4 regions of the Kitasatospora sp. NPDC041988 genome follow, and region 2 is predicted to be linked to each of the others. Evidence: riboswitches for the same ligand, from Rfam matches in the RefSeq annotation. Region 2 holds a riboswitch; each other region holds the start of a gene.
What was found. A riboswitch is a leader RNA that binds a small molecule or an ion and turns the genes downstream of it on or off. The one in region 2 is predicted to bind cyclic di-AMP.

Region 1: it holds a riboswitch for cyclic di-AMP, as region 2 does, so the genes downstream of both, ACZ6NC_RS03620 (C40 family peptidase) here and ACZ6NC_RS07345 (M23 family metallopeptidase) in region 2, are expected to answer to the same signal.
Region 3: it holds a riboswitch for cyclic di-AMP, as region 2 does, so the genes downstream of both, ACZ6NC_RS25830 (transglycosylase family protein) here and ACZ6NC_RS07345 (M23 family metallopeptidase) in region 2, are expected to answer to the same signal.
Region 4: it holds a riboswitch for cyclic di-AMP, as region 2 does, so the genes downstream of both, ACZ6NC_RS30965 (glycoside hydrolase family 16 protein) here and ACZ6NC_RS07345 (M23 family metallopeptidase) in region 2, are expected to answer to the same signal.

Annotation. Positions count from the first base shown of each region.
Region 1 is NZ_JBVJCO010000002.1:149,679-153,850, reverse strand. It holds gene ACZ6NC_RS03625 (C40 family peptidase) at 155-1,219, opposite strand; gene ACZ6NC_RS03620 (C40 family peptidase) at 1,445-2,593, opposite strand; cyclic di-AMP (ydaO/yuaA leader) riboswitch at 2,604-2,757, opposite strand; gene ACZ6NC_RS03615 (C40 family peptidase) at 3,084-4,127, opposite strand.
Region 2 is NZ_JBVJCO010000005.1:35,490-39,661, reverse strand. It holds gene ACZ6NC_RS07350 (DUF2470 domain-containing protein) at 1-389, shown strand, start outside; gene ACZ6NC_RS07345 (M23 family metallopeptidase) at 811-1,839, opposite strand; cyclic di-AMP (ydaO/yuaA leader) riboswitch at 1,843-2,002, opposite strand; gene ACZ6NC_RS07340 (MFS transporter) at 2,314-3,867, shown strand; gene purB (adenylosuccinate lyase) at 3,925-4,172, opposite strand, start outside.
Region 3 is NZ_JBVJCO010000027.1:137,176-141,347, forward strand. It holds gene ACZ6NC_RS25820 (LacI family DNA-binding transcriptional regulator) at 1-271, shown strand, start outside; gene ACZ6NC_RS25825 (hypothetical protein) at 331-531, opposite strand; gene ACZ6NC_RS25830 (transglycosylase family protein) at 708-1,997, opposite strand; cyclic di-AMP (ydaO/yuaA leader) riboswitch at 1,982-2,146, opposite strand; gene ACZ6NC_RS25835 (hypothetical protein) at 2,409-4,172, shown strand, end outside.
Region 4 is NZ_JBVJCO010000039.1:21,548-25,719, reverse strand. It holds gene ACZ6NC_RS30980 (alpha/beta hydrolase) at 1-189, shown strand, start outside; gene ACZ6NC_RS30975 (MoaF-related domain-containing protein) at 263-592, opposite strand; gene ACZ6NC_RS30970 (esterase/lipase family protein) at 857-2,260, shown strand; cyclic di-AMP (ydaO/yuaA leader) riboswitch at 2,473-2,598, shown strand; gene ACZ6NC_RS30965 (glycoside hydrolase family 16 protein) at 2,601-3,839, shown strand; gene ACZ6NC_RS30960 (hypothetical protein) at 3,867-4,172, opposite strand, start outside.

The sequences.
Region 1 (4,172 bases), on a different contig from region 2:
TGGTCCCCCGCCGCCCGCGCGGGCGCCGCCGGGGCGGCCCCGGGCAGCGAGAGCTGGGCCAGCCCGCCGGCGGCGAGCAGCAGCGCACCGCGCCGGGACAGCGTGCAGCGGCGTGCCCCGGCAGCGGTGGGAGGAGGTGTCGGCCCGGGCCGGCTCAGAGCCGGATCACCCCCGCGACGGGCATCGCGTTGACGCTCTCGTACCGGACCTTGGCGCCCGGGTACGGGGCATGCACGATCACCCCGCCGCCGGCGTACATGCCGACGTGGTGCATGTCCCGGTAGAAGATCACCAGGTCTCCCGGTCGCGCCTCGGAGATGCCGACCCGCTGGCCGGCGTACGCCTGGGCCTGCGAGGTGCGCGGCAGGGTCACTCCGGCCTGCCGCCAGCTCCAGTACATCAGACCGGAACAGTCGAACGCGCGGGGCCCGGTGGATCCGTACGCATAGGGCGAGCCGATCATCTTCACGGCCGCGGCCAGCGCGGCGGCGCCGCGTTCGGAGGCGGGCGGGGCGGTGCCCAGGTCGAGCCGGTCGGTGCCGCGGGTGGCGCGCTGCTCGGCCTCGCGGGCGTCCTGGGCGGCCATCCGGGCCCGTTCGCCGGCACCCAGGCTGTTGAGCAGTTTCTGCGCCTCGGCCAGCCGCTGCTGGATCTGCTGTTTGCTCTCGGCCAGGGTGCGGCGGCTCTGGTCCAGCTCGGCGAGCTTGACGGAGGTCTCGGCGCGGCGCTGGTCGAGCCGGCGCTGACGGCCCACCACCTCGTGCAGCGTCTCGTTCTGCCGCTCGGCCTCCTGGTCCAGGCTGCGGGCCCTGGAGAGGTAGCCCTCGGGGTCGGTGGAGAGCATCAGCTGGACGGTCTGCGCCATGCCGCCGCCGCGGTACTCGGCGCCGGCCACGGTGGCGAGGTCGCCGCGCAGCTGGTTGAGCTCGTCCTGGGCGACGGCGACCTGCTGCTGGAGGGTGCCGGTCTCGTGCTGGAGCCGCTGCTGGGCGTCGAGCGCCGCGTTGTACTTCTCCGAGGCCTGCTCGGCCTCGTCGTAGAGCTGCTCGACCTGTGCCTTGACGTCCTTGCGGCTGGAGGGCGTGTCCGGCGAGCCCGGCGTGGCCTGGGCGGTGCCGCCACCGGCCAGGCCGAGCACGGTGGTGGCCGCCGCTGTCAGCACCAGCGCGCGGGCGAGCGCGTGCGCTCCTGACAGCGGGGAACGGCGGTGCACGGCCATGCGACGGTGGCTCCAATCCTGCGGCCCGGCCCCGCCGCCGCACCGGGGGCGGGCGGCTCGTGAGCGGGAGTCCGGTGGCAGACGTTAGCGAGTCCGGGCGATCGAGTCCAAACCCCTCCCAACCCGAATATTTGACCCTCAATCGGACATCTGCCCGAGCCGCCGGAAAAGCCGCAGGCCCGGCCTCCCACGAGGGGAGACCGGGCCCACTGGGGCTGATGCGGATCAGACGCGCACGATGGCGGAGATCGGCAGCATGGTGGCGGTCTCGTACCGGACCACCGCGCCGGGCTTCGGCGCGTGGATGACCTGCCCGCCGCCCACGTACAGGGCGACGTGGCTGGCGTCCGCGCGGTAGATGATCAGGTCGCCGGGCTGGGCGTTGGCGATGTTGGTGCCCACGTTGGTCCCGTAACCGGCCTGCTGCTGCGAGGTGCGCGGCAGCGACACGCCCGCCTGCGCGTAGGCCCAGCCGGTGAGGCCGGAGCAGTCGAAGGAGCTCGGGCCGGTGGCGCCGTAGACGTACGGCGAACCGAGCTTGCTCTCGGCGGCGGCGATCGCGGCGGAGGCGCGCGAGCCGTTGGCGGCGGGCGCGGACGGCGCGGCGGGCTTGGCGGCGGCCGGCGTCGAGGACGACGCGCCGAGGTCGCTGCGGGTGTTGTCGCGGGATGCACGGTCGGCGTCCGCCTTGGCCTTGGCCTCGGCCTTGGCGGCGTCCGCCTTCGCCTTCGCCTCGGCGGCGGCCTTCTCCTCGGCCGCGCGCATCGCCTGGCGCTCCTGCTCGGTCAGCGTGTTGAGCAGGTCCTGGGCCTTGGCCAGCTTGCCCTGGACCTCTTCCTTGGAGGCCTTCAGCTGCTGGGTGGTGGTCTCCAGCTCGCCGAGCTTGGCCTGGGCCTCGTTGCGGTCCTGGTCGAGCTTGCGCTGCTGCTCCTGGAGCTCCTTCAGCGCGCCGGACTGGGTGCTGCTGGCCTGGGTCAGCGCACCGGCCTGGTTCAGGAAGTTGTCCGGGCTGGACGAGAGCATCAGCTGCACGGTCGACGATATGCCGCCGGTGCGGTACTGCTCGCCGGCGATCTCGGCGAGGCCGCCCTGGGCCTCGGTCACCGAGGCCTGCTGACGGGCCACCTTGTCCTGCAGCTCACCGACCTGCTTCTGCAGCTCCTGCTGCTTGGCCTGGGCGCCGTTGAACTTCTCGGTCGCCTGCTCGGCCTGCTCGTTGAGCTGGTCGACCTGCTCCTTGACCTGGTCCTTGGTCGGCGTCGGGTCGGCGTGGGCGCCGGACTGTGCGGAGAGGGCGACGGCCGCGGCGGCGACACCGGTCAGGATCGAGACCCGGGCGCGGCCGGCAGGCTTGGGACGACGATGGGACGCCACGAAGGCGGACTCCTTCTTCCAACGCCCGCCTACCGGGTGAGCTGACGGGTTCGGGCCGGAAGCGTGCCCTACGACGCCTCACCGGCCGTTCCAGCGGCCGACCTGGCGCCGATTCACCCCGAGGAACGTGGTTCCCCGGCTCCGCTCCACAGCGCCCCCGACTGCTGGGCTCCCCGTCGGACCGGTCCTGCGACCCGTCCCGCTGCTTCACGAACTCGGCGGTAAACCCCCGCCGCCACCCAGGCTGGGTGATCGACTGTGCGGTGGTTCGAGTCACGACCCTAGTAACAGAACCGTGATCCGTTCAAATCCTTGTCAGAAAAAAGACGGAAGAATACCCAAGTTCATTTGTGAATATGACCGGGTGTGACCAGCGCCGTACGCGGAGCTGATCATTTATCACCATGCGGTCGGGAACGCCGACGCCACCCCCGACCGGAGGTGGCGCGGATCACAGGGCCGTATCGCGGCCCGTGGGCGTGTCGGTCCGTCAGACCCGGCGGATGGTGTTGATCTTCATCGCGTCGGCCTTCATCACCTTCACCACGTCGCCGGTGTGCGGGGCGTGCACCACCATGCCGTTGCCGATGTACATCGCGACATGGCTGCGGTCGTCGCGGTAGATGATCAGGTCGCCCGGCTGGGCCTCGGCCAGCGAGGGCACCCGGGTGCCGACGTTGCCCTGCGCCTGCGAGGTGCGCGGCAGCGAGACGCCGGCCTTCCCGTACGCCCAGACCATCAGGCCGGAGCAGTCGAAGGTGCTCGGGCCGGTGGCGCCCCAGATGTACGGCGAGCCCTGCTTGCTCATCGCGTTGGAGACGGCCGCCCCGGCGTAGCCGCCGGCCTGCGGCAGGCTGCCGAGGTCTGCCCGGGCGCTGTCACGCGAGGCCCGGTCGTCCTGCTGCTGGGCGGCCTTCAGCGCGGCCCGCTCGGAGGCGCTGAGCGAGTTCATCAGGTCCTGGGCGGCCTTGAGCTTCTGGTTGACGTCGGCCTTGGACTGGTTCAGGTCCTTGGTCGTGGTGTCCAGCGAGGCGAGGATCGCGGCGGCCTCGGTCTTCTGCTGGTCCAGCCGGCGCTGCTGGTCCTGGAGGCCCTTGAGCGCCTCGGTCTGGCTGGAGCTGGCCTGCTGCACGCTGGAGGCCTTGTCCAGGTAGCCGGACGGGTCGGAGGAGAGCATCAGCTGCACGGACGGGTCGATGCCGCCGGTGCGGTACTGCTCGCCGGCCACCGCGGCCAGCCCGCCCTGAAGCTGGGTCATCTGGTCCTGACCGCGCGCCACCTGGTCCTGGAGCTGGTCGGCCTGCTTGCGGAGCTGGTCGGCCCGCTCCTTGGCGCCGTTGTACTTCTCGGTCGCCTGCTCCGCCTCTTCCTGGAGCTGGTCGATCTGCGCCTTCACGTCCTCCTTCTTGGGGGACGGGCTCGGCGCGGCATGGGCGGCGACCTGGGCGGAGAGGGCGACCGCGGTCGCCGCTGCAGCGGTGAGCACGGAGACCCGCGCGCGGCTCGGCTGCTTGGGACGGCGGTGCGAGGCCAAGGGACCGGCTCCTTCTTTTTACGGACTCACCCGATCGAGTGAGAA
Region 2 (4,172 bases):
GTGTCCACCTGCACCTGGACGTCGCCCACGCCGTCCTCGCCACCCCGTACGGCACCAGCGCGCTCACCGGCGCCGATCTCGCCCTCGCCACACCCGACCCGCTCGCTCCGTACGAGGCCGGCCTGCTCACCCACCTCGCCGACGACCACCCCGACGCGCTCGCCGTGCTCACCCGGCTGATCGACCCCCACCTCCTCACCGGGCGACCGGAGATCCGCCCGCTCGCGCTCGACCGGTACGGCCTGGTGCTCCGCCTGGACCACCCGCACGGCCACCGCGATGTCCGTCTGGTCTTCCCCGAACCCGCTCACGACGCCGACGAGTTCGGCCACCGGGTGCACCAGCTGCTGACCGCCGCCCACAGCGGACTGCCCGCCCACCGGTTCTGACCGGACGGACGGGCAGCACGAACTGACCTTCGGGCCACACCAACCTGACGGCCGATCAGGCTGCCACGGGAATCGGCGACCTGATCAGTCGAACGAAAACGGCCGTGACCCCGGTCCGGAATACCCGGCCACCGCCCATCCCCGACGCCGGTCCGAAGACCGCCGAAAACCGCCGGAAACCGCCGGAAACCCGGCCGGCACCGGACCGGAAACCCGGCCGGAAATCGGACCGGAGACCCTCCCGGAAACAACAGCGGCCGGCCCGGCTCGCGAAGTAGCTTCGCGAGCCGGGCCGGCCTGGGCGTGTCCCGCGCCCGTTGTTCCGCCGGAGGTGCGGCGATCACCCGGTCGAGCGGTCACCCGACATGACCATCCCGGGAGGTCGTACGCCCCGCACCTTGCGGTGGTCTCTGCCCGAAGGTCAGATGGAGACGCCGTGCGCCCGCAGGTAGGCGATCGGGTCGATGTCCGAGCCGTACTCCGAGCCGGTGCGGATCTCGAAGTGCAGGTGCGGGCCGGTCACGTTGCCGGTCGCACCGGAGAGGCCGATCTGCTGGCCGACGGTGACGGTCTGACCGATCTTCACGCCGATCGAGGACAGGTGCGCGTACTGGGCGTACTTGCCGTCGGCGAGCTTGATCTCGACCTCGTTGCCGTAGGCGCCGCCGTTGCCGGCCTTCACCACGGTGCCGGCCGCAATGGCGCGCAGCGGGGTGCCGGTGGAGGCGACGAAGTCGGCACCGGTGTGGTGGCCCGAGGCCCACATCGAGCCGGCCACGCCGTAGGCGGTGCCGAGCTTCGGGTTGGCGAGGGGGGCGACGTAACCGGAGGTGCTGGCCACCGCGGCCGGGGCCGGGGTGGTGGCCGGGGCGGCCGGCTTGGCAGCGGCGGGCGCCGGCTTGGTGGCCGGGGCCTGCGCGGGCTTCGCGGCCTGGACCGGCTTCGGGGCGGCGGCGTGGGCGGCCGGCTTCGCGGAGTCCTGCGAGGCGGACTTGGCGGGGGCGGCCGGCTTGGCGGCCTCGGCGGCGGCCGGAGCGGCGGCGGCCTTGGTGCCCAGCGCGAGCTGCTGGCCCGGGAAGATCAGGTTCGGGTTGCTGCCGACGACCGAGCGGTTGTGGTCGTACAGCGCCTGCCAGCCACCCTCGACCTGCTTGGCGTTGGCGATCTTCGACAGGGAGTCCCCGCCGACGACCTTGTAGCTCTCCTCGGCCGGGGCGGCGGCCGGCTTGGCGGCCTCGGCGGCCGGCTGCGCGGCGGCGGCCGGGGCGGCGTCGACGCTGGTGGCGCCGGTCCAGGTGCTGGTCTGCGCGGGCTTCGCGGCCGGGGCGGTGTGGGCCTGCGCGCTGATGGTGGTCACCAGCGGAAGGGCGAACGCGGCGCCGGTGACGGCGGTGGCGATGCCGATGCGGGCGGCGCGGGGCAGGGCGATACGACGAGCATGTGCGGGCATGGGGAATTTCCTCTCCGACGCCTGCGAGGTGAGCTGTCGGGTTCGGGCTGGAGTTGCCCGGCCGCATGTGCGGCTTCACCCCAAGCCGGACCGTGAATTCCGGTCCGGCGACTTACCTTTGGGTCCCCCGCTCCTGCCGAACAGAGTTCAGTTCGTACCACCGGGCAGCGGCAGGACTAGGCGTTCCACCCGGTGGCCACCCGGGCCAACGCCGGGCGGTCGCTGAACTAAAACCCATCCATCCGGGTGAAGCAATGTCGATCTCTTGAACCGGAAACAAAAGCCGGGAAGACGGTGACACTCCGAATGATCGGCTGCACAGTATGTGCACAATCGATTCACCGCGCGCCACTGATCCACGACGCTCCGCCGATTTCGGTGCCCGTCCGCATGTGATCGGCTACGGAAAGCCATTCGCCGACACACCCCCGGTGAGCCTTGTCACGTCGCCCCCCGGGGGCGGACGATCAGGCCGTGACCACCTCCGAGGCCGGCACCCTGCGTCTGGGCACCGCGCAGGGCCGCTGGGTACTACTGGCGACGGTGCTCGGCTCCAGCATGGCGATGCTCGACAGCACGGTGGTGAACGTCGCCCTGCCCCGGATCGGCACCGATCTCGGCGCCCCGCTCGCCGCCCTGCAGTGGACGCTCAACGCCTATCTGCTCACCCTGGCCGGGCTGATCCTGCTCGGCGGCGCGCTCGGGGACCGCTACGGCCGGCGCCGGGTCTTCCTGCTCGGCGTGATCTGGTTCGCCGTCGCCTCGGCCGCGTGTGCCGCCGCGCCCACCATCGAGGTGCTGATCGCCGCCCGCGCGGTCCAGGGCATCGGCGGGGCGCTGCTCACCCCCGGCTCACTGGCGATGCTTCAGGCCGTCTACCACCCGGACGACCGCTCGGCGGCGGTCGGCCTCTGGTCGGGCCTGGGTGGGGTGGCGGCCGCGGTCGGCCCCTTCCTCGGCGGCTGGCTGGTGGACGGCCCCGGCTGGCGGTGGATCTTCCTGCTGAACGTCCCGCTGGCCGTGGTGGTCGTGGCCGTGGCCTCCCGGCACGTGCCGGAGAGCCGGGACGAGAGCGCGACCGGCCGGTTCGACGTGCTCGGCGCGGCGCTGGCCGCGCTGGCCCTGGGCTCCGTCACCTATGCCCTGACCGCGGCCGGCGACGGGCTGACCCCCGGGGTCTGGCTGACCGGCGCGGCCGGGCTGCTGCTGGGCGCGGCCTTCATCGTGGTCGAGCGCCGCACCCAGGAGCCGATGCTGCCGCTCGGCCTCTTCTCCTCCCGGCTGTTCACCGCGGTGAACCTGGTCACCCTCTGCGTCTACGCCGCCTTCAGCGGGGTGTTCTTCCTGCTGGTCGTGCAGCTGCAGATCGTCTCCGGTTTCTCCCCGCTGGTCTCCGGGCTGGCCCTGGTGCCGATCACCGTGCTGATGCTGGCGTTCTCCGCCCGGGCCGGCCGGCTCGGCAAGCGGATCGGCCCACGGCTGCCGCTCACCGTGGGCCCGCTGCTCTGCGCGGTCGGCGTCCTGCTGATGCTGCGGATCGGCGCGGGGGCCTCGTACTGGACGGACGTGCTGCCGGCCGTCACCGTGATGGGCTGCGGGATGGTGCTGCTGGTCGCACCGCTGACCGCGACCGTGCTGGCGGCGGTGGAGGTCCGGCACGCGGGCATCGCCAGCGGCGTCAACAACGCCGCCGCCCGCGCGGCCGGTCTGCTCGCGGTCGCCGCGCTGCCCGCACTCGCCGGGCTCAGCGGCGACGCCTACCAGGTGCCGTCCTCGGTGGACTCCGCCTTCCGGACGGCGATGCTGATCTGCGCCGGGCTGCTGGTCACGGGCGGACTCATCGCGTTCACGACCGTCCGGGGCAACGTCCTCGCCGCCGAGGACCACCCGGTGGCCGAGCCGGACTGCCGCTACTCCTGCGGCACCAACGGCCCGCCGCTCGACCCGGGCCACCTCCCCGCCGGAACCGCCTCTGGAACGACGTCCGCCCCGCGGGCCCCCGGAACGCCCGAGGGCCCCGCCACCTGACCGGCAGCGGAGCCCTCGTATGCCTGGGAGTCGTCTGAGCAGTCGCCCGAGGAACCGTCAGAGGATGTCGCCGGGAGCGTACTTGGCGGCCTCCGGGTAGGCGGCCGCAACGGCCTCGACCTGGCGGACGACCTCGGCGACCTGCGCACCGGCCGCGCCGGTGAAGGAGAGCCGGTCGGCCAGCAGCGCGTCCAGCGCGGCCCGGTCCAGCGGCATCCGCTCGTCGTCGGCGAGCCGGTCCAGCAGCTCGTTCTCCCGGGCGCCGGCCCGCATCGCCAGTGCCGAGGCGACGGCGTGCTCCTTGA
Region 3 (4,172 bases), on a different contig from region 2:
CGACATGATGGCGCTCGGCGCGATACGCGCGGTGCGCCAGCGCGGGCTCTCGGTGCCGCACGACGTCTCGGTGGTCGGCTTCGACGACTCGCCGTTGATAGCGTTCACCGAGCCGCCGCTGACCACCATCCGCCAGCCGGTCGAGGCGATGGCCACCGCGGCCGTCGACGCCCTGCTGGAGGAGGTGGGCGGGAACGCCGCCCAGCGCGGGGAGTTCATGTTCCAGCCGGAGCTGGTGATGCGCGGCTCCACGGGCGCCGGCGCCCGCTGAACGACGACGACCGGGGCCCGGAGAGCAATCCGCTCTCCGGGCCCCGGTCGTTGCGTCGTTCAGCCCTCCTGGGCGGTCGGGCGGTCCGGGCTGACCCGCCGGCCGTCGGCGGCGTCGCCGGTCCTGGTCTCCGTGCGCCGGCCCCGGGCCAGGTAGTCGCGCAGGACCAGCTCGACGGCGTCCTGCGGGTTCCTGGTGCCGGCGAGCATCATCACGTCGATGGCGAGATTGGCGTCGAGCGTGACGGTGACCTGGGCCATGGAGACTCCTTCTCGGGTGCGAAGCAGCAGCATGCCCGCTGCGCGCTGATTCCACCACGGCCTCCGCCGTCCCGCTCGCCGCCGTGGGGAGGGCAGGCCGAAGCCCCCGGGGGGAGCGACCAGACTCTCCCCGGGGGCTTCGGCGTACCGGTGTCGGCTCGGGAGCCGCTTGTGGGTCAGACCCGGCCGGCGAAGTCCGGGGCCCAGTTGGCGATGGTCTGGGTGCGCACGCCCGCGCTCGGGTTGGCGGCCTCGACGTACTTGCCGTCGCCGATGTAGATCGCGACGTGGTACACGCCGGAGTCCTGGCCGTTGTTGGACCAGAACAGCAGGTCGCCCGGCTTGAGGGCGTCCAGCGAGACGTGGGTGGAGGCGGCGGCCTGGTCGGCGGCGACGCGCGGGACGGAGATGCCCGCGGCGCGCAGCGCGGCCTGGGTCAGGCCGGAGCAGTCCCAGCCGCCGTTGCCGGTGCCGCCGTAGACGTACGCCTGGCCGACCTTCGACTCGGCGAAGGCGACCGCGGCGGCCATGCTGCCGGTGGCGGCCTGGGCGGGCGCCTGGGTCTGGGCCTGGGCGGCCGGCTTGGCGGCCTGGGTCTGCGCGGCCGGCTTGGCGGCGGCGGTGCCGGCGGCGGCCTGGCCGGAGTTGCCGGAGGACCGGTTGAACCAGTCGAAGTTCTTGCCGGACTCGTCCGAGGCCTGGTCCTTGGCGCGGTCACCGAAGGTCAGGTGCTGGCCCGGGTAGATGACGTGCGGGCCGTCGGCCAGGGTGGAGCGGTTGAGCTCGTACAGCCGCTCCCAGCCGCCCTGGACGTGGTTCTTGTCGGCGATCGAGGAGAGCCAGTCGCCGGCGACCACGGTGTAGTCGTCGGCCTTGTCCTGCCACTTCTGCGACCAGTTCTGGTCGCCCTGCGGCTTGGCGGAGTCGGTGGAGGCCGGGGCCCGGTCGGCCTTCGGCGCGGCCGGCTTGGCGGCGGCCTGGGGCTGCGCCTGGGTGGCCGGCTTGGCGGCCGGGGCCGGGGTCTGCGCGGCGGGCTTGGCGGCGGTGGTGGTGTCGACGGCGGCGGGGGTGCCGCCCTTGGTCAGACCGGCCTGGACGGAGCAGACGGGCCAGGCGCCGGGGCCCTGGACGGCGAGCACCTTCTCGGCGATCGCGATCTGCTGGTCCTTGGTGGCGAGGTCGGCGCGGGCCGCGTACGCGGTGCCACCGAACTCGGCCCAGGTGCTGTTGGTGAACTGGAGGCCGCCGTAGAAGCCGTTGCCGGTGTTGATGCTCCAGTTGCCGGTGCTCTCGCACTGGGCGACCTTGTCCCAGGTGGCGACGGAGGCGGCGGAGGCGGTGCCGGAGGTCAGGCAGGGGACGGTGAGGCCGATGCCGACGACGCCGAGGGTGGCGATCGCGCGACGGGTACGGCCGGACAGGCGGGTGCCGTTGGTGGGCAGCATGAAGATGCGGTCCTCTCCCACGCCTGCGAGGTGAGCTGTCGGATTCGGGCTGGAGTTGCCCGGCCGCGCTGTGGACGCGGCTTCACCCCTAGCCCTGAACCGGTACGCGGACCGGTCCGGGGCGACTTACCTGTGGTTCCCCCGCTCCTGCCGTGGTGCGTTTTCTAGCTGCCAGCGCACCCGACGGCAGGACTCGGCGTTGCGGATGAGCTGGGTCCGTGTGGCCACGAACGGGGAGCACGTTAAGCAGACTTAAGTTCAAACCGCAAACATGTGTGACGCTCGTCACGGTTTGCGGGAGGGGTGTCGGATGGCTGTCCACCATGATCAGAAATGACCGTTTTCGCGCAACGCCCGTCGGGGTCAACGCAACTGCCTATGCTTCAGAGGGTCAGGACTGACGCAGCCGTCTGGGGGGAGGGCTACGCAACGATGGCCATGGACGAGGAGCCGGACGCGAGCCGTCCGGCGGAAGAGCGCCGCCGGGTGTACCGCCGGGCAAAACGCCGCAGACCGGACATCCCGCCCGCCGATCCGCGAACTCCCGTACGCCGCCGGACGATGCTGCGCTGGCTCGCCGTCGGCACGGTGTTCGCGGCGGTCAGCGGCGAGGAGGTCCTGCGCCGCTCGCTGGGCGGCCCGGCCGAACCCGTCGCGGCCGCCGGCGGCTCCGCCGCGGCCGGGACCGACCCGGACGCGGCGGGGATGGGCCACGGCGCGCCGCCGCCCGCCGGCACCCCGGACGGCACCCCCGCCGCACCCGGGCAGCCCGCCGCGGCGCCCACCGTCGACCAGGGCGGCCGCCGCTGGTCCGACCCGGCCGGCTGGGGCGGCAAGGTGCCCGGCCCGCAGAGCGCCGTCCGGATCACCGACAAGGTGCTGCTCGACACCGACGCCACCGTCGCCTCGCTGCTGGTCGAGCCGTCAGGCGCGCTGACCTTCGCCGCCGACCGCACCGTCACCCTCGCCTCGGCGGGCAACGTGGAGGTCCGCGGCACCCTCGCCCTCGCCCCCGACGGCGCCGCCGTGCACACCCTGCGCTTCCCGGCCGTCGACGAGAAGCGGTTCCAGGGCGACGGCATGAAGGTGGTCGACACCGACGTCGGACTCTGGGTCACCGGCGCCGGGTACCTGCGGCTGGACGGCGCCGCCAGGACCGCCTGGGTCCGCGCCGCCGGCGAGCTGCGGGCCGGCGACACCAGCCTCACCCTGGCCGCCCCGCCCGCCGGTTGGCAGCCCGGCGACGAACTGGCCGTCACCCCGACCGGCCCGCCGGACGAGGAGGGCTTCTCCGCCCGCTACGACCTCGTCTCCGTCCGGTCCGTCAGCGGATCCACCGTCACCCTGGCGGCACCGCTCAAGTACGCCCACCCGCGGGTGGCGGCCGGAGGGGGCGTCACCGTCGGCGCCGAGGTGCTCAACCTGACCCGCAGCGTCCGGGTCGAGGGCACCACCAAGGGCCGGGCGCACGTCCACGTCACCAGCTCCCGCCGGGCCGACGTCCGGCACGCAGCCCTGCGCTGGGTCGGCCCGCGCGCCGAGACCAAGGAGACCTGGAAGGGCCCGGACGGCGCCGTCCCGGTCACCGCCCCCGTCCTCGGCCGGTACGGGCTCCACTTCCACCTGCTCGGGGACGCCACCCGCGGCACCGTGGTCGAGGGTGTGGTGGTCCGCGACGCCGGCAACCACGCGTACGTCCCGCACGCCAGCCACGGCATCACCTTCCGCAGCTGCATCAGCCACGACACCTGGGAGGACGCCTACTGGTGGGACGGCCCGCTGGACACCCGCACCCCGCAGCAGCCGTCCGACGACATCGTCTACGAGTCCTGCGTCGCCTCCCGCACCGTGCTGGAGCCCAATCCGCGCGCCTACCGGCTCACCGGCTTCAACCTGGGCGCCGGCACCGGCGGCAAGGCGCTGGACTGCGTGGCCGTCGGCGTCCAGGGCGCCAACGGGGCGTCCGGCTTCGAGTGGCCGGAGAACAGCGAGGGGGTCTGGACCTTCCAGCGTTGCCTGGCCCACAACAACCTGCAGGACGGGATCTTCGTCTGGTTGAACGCCCAGCACCATCACGTGGTCACCGAGTTCGCGGCCTACCACAACGGTGGCTGGGGCATCGAGCACGGCGCCTACCTCAACGACTTCGACTACACCGCCAGCGTGCTGTACGGCAACGCCGCCGGGGGAGTGGAG
Region 4 (4,172 bases), on a different contig from region 2:
ACGAAGGAGGGCGACGGCAACTACCGGCGCGAGACCGAGGCGTTCGTCGCCGCGGTGCAGAGCCCGATGAAGGTCTCGTACAGCATGCTGCACACCGGCGGCCACAACTTCGAGACCTGGAGCAAGCTCCTGCCGTCCTCGCTGGAGTGGCTCTCGCAGCACCTCAAGGTGCCGGGCCAGCCGGTCTGAAAGGGCTCACGGGTCTGGCCGGTCAGACCGGTCGGACCGGAGTACCCCGCGTAGGAGGGCACAACCCGCCCGCTCAGGCCACCGGCTCCAGCGTGCCCGTGTGCAGCTCGCCGACCCGGCCGCCCTCGCCCTCGTACGTCCAGAACGCACGCACCGTCAGCTTGCCGAGGTCCATCACGTGGCTGACGGTGATGCCGCTCTGCTCGGTCCAGCTGACGAAGTACAGCTCCGGGCCCACTTCGGCGACGTGCAGCGCCACGTCCTCCCACTGGCCGGCCGACTCGCCGAGGCCCTCCCAGCGCAGCCGCTTGCCGTCGGCCGAGTACGCGTTGCGGAAGGCCGCGCCGTTGTCGACCTGGAAGAGGTAGGTGCGGCCGGCGAAGGCGGGCAGGGGCGCGGTCATGGCGGGACGGGTCCTCGTCTCTGGTCTGGGCGGCACGGCACTGCGGGTGGAGCTCCAACCTATCCGACGGGTGACCTCCGCGGCGGCGTTGCGGCCACCCCGCCACGGCACGGGCCGCCACGCCGCCCGCCCGCCGGGTGTGACGCCGGCACATGGGCGGCCCGGCGGCCCGGCCGTACCGTGCAGCTCCGGCCCACCGGGACGTGGGCCCCGCCCAGCCCGCCACCAGCCCGCCCGCCCACCGGCCCGACCAGGGAGCCGCCGATGCCCGCCACCTCGCGCCGTACCGCCAGACGCCTGCCCGCCATTGAGCGCCTTGCCGCCGGGCGCCTGCCCACCGCCTCGCGCCCCGCCGCCGGACGCCCGCCCGCCGGTACGCGCCCGCCCACCGCCTGGCGCCGTACCGCCGGACGCCTGCCCGCCGCCCTCACCGTCCTCCTCACCCTCGCCGCGCTCCTCCTCTGCGCGCCCCCACCCGTGTCGGCGGCCACCGCCCCCGCCACCGCGTCCCTCGCCCTGGAGGCCACCTTCCCCGCCCCCGGCAACGGCTGGGCCAAGGTCGAGCGCTACCTGGACACCACGACCGGCTTCCGCGCCGAGCAGTACCCGCCCGGCGGGCGCGGTGACCAGGACGGCGCCCGCCTCACCTATTTCGGCGGCGTCCGCCAGCCCTTCTCCGGGCGTTTCCTGCTCTACTCCGCCGCCGGCTGGGACACCGGCAGCCGCGCCACGCCCGTCCTGCTCGTCCACGGCGCCAACGACAACGCCGACCGCGCCTGGGCCGACCCGAACGAGAGCGGCACCTGCGGCGCGTCCGCCTGCCCCTCCACCGGCCTCGCCCAGTACCTCGCCGGCACCGGCCACCGCGTCTTCGCGATCGGGTTCGCCCACAAGCAGGGCGACAACCTGCTCCAGGCGCAGGCCGTCGGCGACGCGATCGCCCTGATCCGCGCCCGGCTCGGGGTGCCCCAGGTGGACGTGGTCGCGTGGAGCAAGGGCGAGGTCGCGGCCCGCGCGTACGTGTCCTCGGTGCGCCCCTCCTGGGGCCGGGCGTACGCGGGTGACGTCCGCCGCCTGGTCACCGTCGGCGGGCCGAACGGCGGCCTGGACTACGTGTACGCGCACGGCTGGGCGTTCTCGCTGGCCACCTGGCCGGCCTGCGGCGGCACCGCCAACGCGCCGTCGCCGCACCTGTACATGACCTGCTACGGCACGTACACCGCCCAGCCCTGCCTCGGCGTGCTGCCCAGCGGCGGGTACGACTGCTACCCGGGCCAGCGCCAGCTGCTCGCCCGGTGGGACGCCACCTACGGCGTGGACGGCTCCGCCCAGGACTGGTGGACGACCTACTACGGCGGCCAGGGCTACTACACCTCCGGCCAGGGCATCCAGGCGGCCATCGACGCCGGCTCGCTGATCGGGCCGCTCCAGCAGGCGGGCATCCCGGTGGCGGTCCGCACCTACCTGCTGGCCGGTGGCTCGGCCGACATCCCCGGCGTGCTCAACGAGAACCGCGGGCCGAGCGACGGCATCGTCTTCACCCGCAGCGCCCTGGACGCCACCGGGATCGGTACCGTCGGCGGCACCCGGCTGCTCACCGGGCTCAACCACCTGGAGCTGGCCTGGTCCCCGGACGCGATGAGCCAGGTGGACGGCTGGCTCGGCTGACCGGTCGGCCAACTGATCCACTCCGTACCGTCGTTGATCGACTCCACTGTGAGCTGCGCGACAACGCCCCCCGTCGGGTTGTCGCCTCCCGGACGGCCTGCCTAGCCTGCACGGGACGTCCGCTTCGCGGACCTCCGCCGTCGGGACGCCGAGTCCTGTCCACCCGCCGGCCGGCAACCGAGCACCACAGCGGACGGGAGCGGGGGACCCAGGTCAGTGCCAGGCCCGTGCGCTCTCCGCGCGCGGGCCGCGGCTAGGGGTGAAGCCGCTCCACAGGCGGCCGGGCAACCTCAGCCCGAACCCGACAGCTCACCTCGCAGGCGTCGCAGAGGACACTGCCATGCAGAAGCCTGCCCGGCGCAACGCGCCGCGCCATGCCCGCCCCTCCCGCCGCGGCCGCAACGCCGCCTTCGCCGTCACCGGCGCGCTCGCCATCAGCGGCGCCGGCCTGCTCGGCGTACCGGCGGTGAGCGGGGCCCAGGCGGCCACCGCGCCGACCGTCACCCAGGACAAGCTCGGCCCGGCGACCATGGTCGCGGGCAAGGCCTCCACCGCCTCGCTGACCGTCCACTCGTCGGCCTGCTTCACCGCCAAGACGGTCGGCGTCGGCGTGCGCGACGCGGCGGGCCACAACCTCGACTTCCCCGGCAACGTCGCGAACGCGCAGATCTGCCCGAGCGGGCTGTCGATCACCACCGGCTCGCGCACGCTGCCGGCCGGCACCTACACCCAGTTCGGCTTCTGGCAGGACAACGGCGGCGCCTGGCACAACCTGGCCTCCCGGCAGCTCGTGGTCTCCAACGCCACCGCCACCCCGAGCCCCACCCCCACCCCGGCGCCGACCGGCACCCCCGCGCCGACCAGCACCCCGACCACCGCTGTGCCCGTCGCCGGCAAGAAGCTCACCTGGTCCGACGACTTCGACAGCCTCGCCCTGGGCTCCCGCTGGACCGCCGACAAGAGCAGCTCGTACCACTACGGCGACCACAACCCGAACGACAACAAGCTCGACTGGCTGAACAAGAACAACGTCAGCGTCTCCGGCGGTGTCGCCACCTTCACCGCCAAGCCGAGCACCCACACGCTGGAGAACGGCAAGCAGGCCTGGGACACCGGGCTGCTCACCACCGAGTACTCCAGCGAGGGCTTCAAGGTGAAGACCGGCGACTACATCGAGACCCGGGTCAAGCTCCCGGCCGGTACCGGAGCCTGGCCGGCGCTCTGGACCTGGAACAGCACCAGCGGCACCCACGGCGAGATCGACAGCTTCGAGTACCACACGGACAACGCCAACCTGCTGGAGCTGACCAACCACATCAACCCGAACCACAAGTACGTCACCGACGCGACGGCGATCGCCCATGACAAGTGGGTCACCGTCGGCACCCATTACGGCGCCACCTCGGTCGACTGGTACATCAACGGTGTGAAGGTCTTCTCGGACGGTACGGGCGTCGGCGCCAACTGGTCGGCGTACCCGATCCTCAACCTGTCCCTGAGCGCGGGGCAGTACCACCCCGCGCCGCAGGGCACGACTCCGATCACCTTCGCGGCGGACTACGTCCGGGTCTACCGCTAGGACCGGACGTGGAGACCGCCTGCCCCGTCAGGAGCGGGCGGTCTCCACGACGTGGATCGTGAACGGCTGCCGGTTGTTCGCATCGTTCCGGTCGTCGTCACCGCGCACCGCGACATAGCCGCCGCTCAGGTCGCCGACGGGGACGGTGGGGGCGAGTCGGACCGGGACCTGCGCCGTCGCGCTCTGGTACGCGCCCAGCCCGGCCGGGAAGGTGCAGCGCACCCGGTGGCCGTTCTGGAAGTCGTAGCAGTTCTCCGGGAAGAACGGCCCCTCGGCCGTCACCCCCTCCGGCAGGGTGACCACCACGGTGAACGGGGAGGCCGTCCGGTCCGG